Regions from separate parts of the Azospirillum sp. TSH100 genome, predicted to be linked through region 2. Evidence: predicted binding sites of a transcription regulator. Region 2 holds the regulator's gene; the other holds the start of a gene.
What was found. The regulator LexA, encoded in region 2, represses DNA repair genes until DNA is damaged. The targets are predictions, from matches to a motif close to ATGTTCTANTTTGGTTC.
Positions count from the first base shown of each region.

Region 1 (2,460 bases), on a different replicon from region 2:
GATGATCTCGTCCGACCCGGCACCGCAGACGATGCGGTCGGCATCCAGGTTGAAGCGCTTGGCGATGGCGCCGCGCAGCGCGGCCGAACCGCCATCCGGATAGCGATGCAGGGTTCCGGCCGCCGCCGCATAGGCCTCCATCGCCTTCGGGCTCGGCCCCAATGCCCCTTCGTTTGAGGCGAGACGGATATGACCCTGATGCTCGCCGCCGACATAGGCGGCGATGTCGAGAATCCCCGGACGCGGCTGTGGGCCGTTCGGCTGGGTCATGGTCTGCTTACCTTCCGACGATGGTGGATGGGCGGTTCATGGATCGGGAGGAACAGTTCCGACGGCACTGTTCCATCGTTTCACGGAGGGCCGGCAGGATAAGGCAGGAGCCGCCCCGGCGGCTCGCCTCATTCGTGCACATCAGCCCAGAGCGAGCGGCACGGCATAGCCGCCGACGACATTGACCCGCACCGGGATGTCCCCGGTGCGTTCGGTCAGCCGGGCCAGGCGGGGGTCGCCCTGGCCGACGAAATCGGCGATCTCGACCAGATGGACCGACGGGCCGCCGCCGCTCATCCCGGTGGCGTGGCCGGCCGGATGCCAGGTGCAGAAGCCGACCGGCGGCAGGCCGCAGGCCTCCAGCGCATCCTTCAGACGGCCGCGGCTGAGGTCGCCGCCGATCTCGATGCTCAGCAGGGTGCGGTCGTCGCCGGTCGGCTCGTGCGGGACGGCGGCGATGGCGAGCGCGTCGCGGTTCTCGCCGCGGGCATTGCCGCGCCCGCCGAAGGGCAGCCGCGCCACCACCTGCGGCCGGCCGGCGTCGGCCGACACCAGGAAACGCCACCAGGGGTCCGAATCGTCCTCGGCCGGATAGGGCACCACGGCGACTGTCGCGGTTCCCTCCGACACCGCACGCAGGGCGGCGGCGGGGGTGTTGACGGCGGTCATCGGCACGAACCCGCCGAAATGGTCGCGCGCCACGTCCCAGAATCCGCGGCGGTCCTCCGGCGCATAGACGGCGACGGCGAAGGGCCCCTGCATGCGGGTGAAGGCGGTGATCATCTCCCGCCAGATGCGGACGACGACCTGGGCGGGGAAGGTGCCGGCATGGCGGGCCATCAGGCGGCGCAGGATGGTCGCCTCGCGCGCCGGGCGCAGGAAGACGGGCTGGGCGCCGACTTCCGCCGCGCCATTGCCCTTGGCCGCTCCGATGCGTTCCACCACGGCGGCGCGGCGCATCAACAGGTCATGGATCGCGTCGTCGATCTGGTCGATTTCGCGGCGCAAATCGTCGAGCGGGGTCCGTGCGGAGGCCATGGGTCAAAAAACCATCGAATGCAGAGCCGGTTAGTAGTAGTCCGCATGCGCCCTGAAATCAAAGAAAACATTGACACTCCGAAGGCCGGCTTCGTAGCTATACGCTCCCGTTCCGCCACAGCTCCCTGACGGTCTCCATCAAGGCGCCGTAAGGCTTCCGACAAGGCACGAAACGAGATGTCCGCGGCCCTCGACAGCTCCGCCCCCAATGCCCCAGCCTCCACTGAACAGGTCATGCCGGGCAAGCGCGTGCGTCTGGCGGTCGACCGGCCGATGCGGCTGGACAGCGGGGTGGAGATCGGCGGCTTCCAGATCGCCTACCAGACCTACGGCACGCTGAACGCCGACAAGTCCAACGCGATCTTCATCTGCCACGCCCTGACCGGCGACCATTTCGTGGTGGAGAAGCACCCGGTCACCGGCAAGCCCGGCTGGTGGGAGATGCTGGTCGGCCCTGGCAAGCCGGTGGACACCGACCGCTATTTCGTCATCTGTTCCAACGTGCTGGGCGGCTGCCTGGGCAGCACCGGGCCGAAGGACGTCGATCCGGCCACCGGCCAGCCCTATGGCCTGTCCTTCCCCGTCGTGACCATCGGCGACATGGTGCGGGCGCAGAAGCTGCTGGTCGAGCATCTCGGCATCGAGAAGCTGTTCTGCGTCATCGGTGGCTCGATGGGCGGCATGCAGGTGCTGCAATGGGCGGTCGCCTATCCGGAGTCGGTGTTCGCCGCGGTGCCCATCGCCACCGCCGCCCGCCATTCGGCCCAGAACATCGCCTTCCACGAGGTCGGCCGTCAGGCGATCATGGCCGACCCGGAATGGCGCGGCGGCAATTACCTGCTGGAAGGCACCAAGCCGGAAGCCGGTCTGGCCGTCGCCCGCATGGCCGCGCACATCACCTACCTGTCGGAAGCGGCGCTGCACCGCAAGTTCGGCCGCAATCTGCAGGACCGCAAGTCGGTCACCTACGGCTTCGACGCCGATTTCCAGGTGGAAAGCTACCTGCGTTATCAGGGGGCGGCCTTCGTCGAGCGGTTCGACGCCAACTCCTACCTCTACATCACCCGCGCGATGGATTACTTCGACCTCGCCGCCGATGCCGGGGGATCGCTGGCCAACGCCTTCCGGCCGGGGGGGAAGACCACGCCGGTG
Region 1 is NZ_CP039635.1:946,149-948,608, reverse strand. It holds gene hisC (histidinol-phosphate transaminase) at 1-270, opposite strand, end outside; gene pheA (chorismate mutase) at 412-1,308, opposite strand; gene E6C72_RS16870 (homoserine O-acetyltransferase) at 1,486-2,460, shown strand, end outside.
Region 1: a site for LexA is predicted at 1,363-1,379, ahead of pheA (chorismate mutase). Genes of this name have one in related genera too.

Region 2 (2,460 bases):
TGACGTTCTGGCCGAACAGGGCCTGGCGCTGGAGGTGCAGACCGTGGCGATGCGGCCGGGCAAGGCGCTGATGTTCGGCCGGGCCGGATCGGTGCCGCTGCTGGGCCTGCCCGGCAACCCGGTGTCCACCGGCGTCACCGCCATCCTGTTCCTGCGCCCGATCCTGCGGCTGCTTCAGGGCCTGCCGCCGGAGGACGACCGTCCGCCGCTGCGTGCCCGCCTGACCGCCGCGCTGAAGGCCAACGACCGGCGCGAGGAGTATCTGCGCGCCACCCTCGCCGCCGGCCCTGACGGGGTGCTGACCGTCACCCCCTTCTCCCGCCAGGACAGCGCCATCACCACGCTCTACGCCCAGGCCGACTGCCTGATCCCACGCCCGCCCCATGCCGATCCGGAGCCTGCCGGCGCCATGGTGAGCGTGCTCCCTTTGACGGATGGTGTATTCAGCATCTAGACTTGAACGGAGCGCCAGGACGGCGGATTGAACAGTTGAACATCACCCGGAAAACTGTTTCACGGCGTTCCAGATGTTCCATTCAAGTTCTAAAACAAGCCGATGGGGGGCTTGACGGGCAGCAGGAACCAAACTAGAACATGGAGCAACGTTTAGTTTTTGTTCCATCTTCAGTCTGGCGACGGCCGGGAGGCATCCATGCTCACGCGCAAGCAGCACGAATTGCTGCTGTTCATCCACGAACGGCTCGGCCAGGGCGGTGTCTCGCCGTCGTTCGACGAGATGAAGGACGCCCTGGGCCTGAAGTCCAAGTCGGGCATCCATCGCCTCATCACCGGGCTTGAGGAGCGTGGTTTCATCCGCCGCCTGCCCCATAGGGCCCGCGCGCTTGAGGTTCTCCGCCTCCCCGAGGGTCTCGACGCCGCCCGCTCGCGCACCGCGCCCAAGCCGAAGTTCCAGCCCAACGTCATCAAGGGCGATTTCGCCTTCGCCGGCCGCGACACCGCCCCCCCCGCTCCGACCCCGGCCGCCGGGAACGAGACCGTTCAGCTTCCGCTCTATGGCCGCATCGCCGCCGGCACGCCGATCGAGGCCCTGCGCGACAACAGCGCCTTCGTCGACATCCCCGCCTCGATGCTGACCAGCGGCGACCATTACGCGCTGGAGGTTTCCGGCGACTCGATGATCGAAGCCGGCATCCTCGACCACGACACCATCATCATCCAGCGCTGCGATTCGGCTGAGAACGGCACCATCGTCGTCGCCCTGGTCGATGAAGGCGAAGTGACGCTGAAGCGCCTGCGCCGCAAGGGCAACACGGTCGCCCTGGAACCTGCCAACGCCGCCTATGAGACCCGCATCTTCGGTGCCGACCGCGTCCGCGTGCAGGGCAAGCTGATCGGTCTGGTGCGGAAGTACTGAGACGCTGCACAGGGGGAAGGGGCGCGGTTGAGCGATCGCTGCGACATCACCTTCCCCCGGTCCACGGCCGGTCTCCCCTGACACCCCGCACCGTCTCCAGTCTAATTCCGTCTGTCGTCACCGTCAGCGCATGCGCGCCCTCATGCCGCAGCGCCCAGCGGTCGGCGACAAATTCCGCCCGGCACCGCCGCGCCACCGCCGCCGTCACCACGGCATCAACCGCGCCGCAATCCTCATCCAGCGCATCCGACAAGCGCGGCAGCGCCACGGTCTTCCCTCCGACCCGGTACAAACACCCCAGCGCATCGCAGCTCAGCGATCGCTCTCCCTCACTCCATCCGCCCGCCGCCGGCCAGGGATCCGCCGCCGACCGTTCGCCGTCGCGCTCCCGCCAGGTCTCGGCCACCCGCCCGCCGCCCTTCACCGACGCACTCAACCGCCCATCCGGCAGCCGAACCGCCGTTACCGACCCATCGCCCGCCACCAGCACATCCGGCCGCACCGCCAGCATCGGCGAGGCCAGCCCCGCCAGGATCGGCAGCATCCCCAGCCACCGCCACCGCTGCCGCCAGATGCACAGCCAGATGCCGCCCAGCACCAGAACCGCAAAGCCCTCCGCCGGCATTGCCGTTACCGTCAGCGACGCCCAGGGCAATCGGCCGAAGAACTCCGCTGTCCAGATCACCGCCCGGTCGCCCCAGTTCATGGCGATCAGCGCCGGTGCCTCCAATCCGAAGGGGAGCAGCGCATAAGCGATCAGGCTCCACGGCATGACCCAGAAGGATGTGATGGGAATCGCGATCAGGTTCGACAGCACGCCATAGAAGGCGATCTGCTGAAAATGGAAGAGCGAGAAGGGCAAGGTCGCCAGCGTCGCCACCACACTGGTCAGCAGAATGCCGCCGACATAGAACAGGCCGCGCACCAGCCACCCGGCATCCCGCCGCCATTCCGCCAGCCGGACGCTGCCGCGCTCGAAGGCGGCGATCAGCGCCACCACCGCGGCGAAGGACATCTGGAAGCTCGGCCCCAGCATCCCCTCTGGATCCATGGCCACGGTTACCAGCCCAGCGAAGGCGACCAGA
Region 2 is NZ_CP039634.1:2,362,846-2,365,305, forward strand. It holds gene glp (gephyrin-like molybdotransferase Glp) at 1-454, shown strand, start outside; gene lexA (transcriptional repressor LexA) at 653-1,375, shown strand; gene E6C72_RS11215 (ComEC/Rec2 family competence protein) at 1,422-2,460, opposite strand, start outside.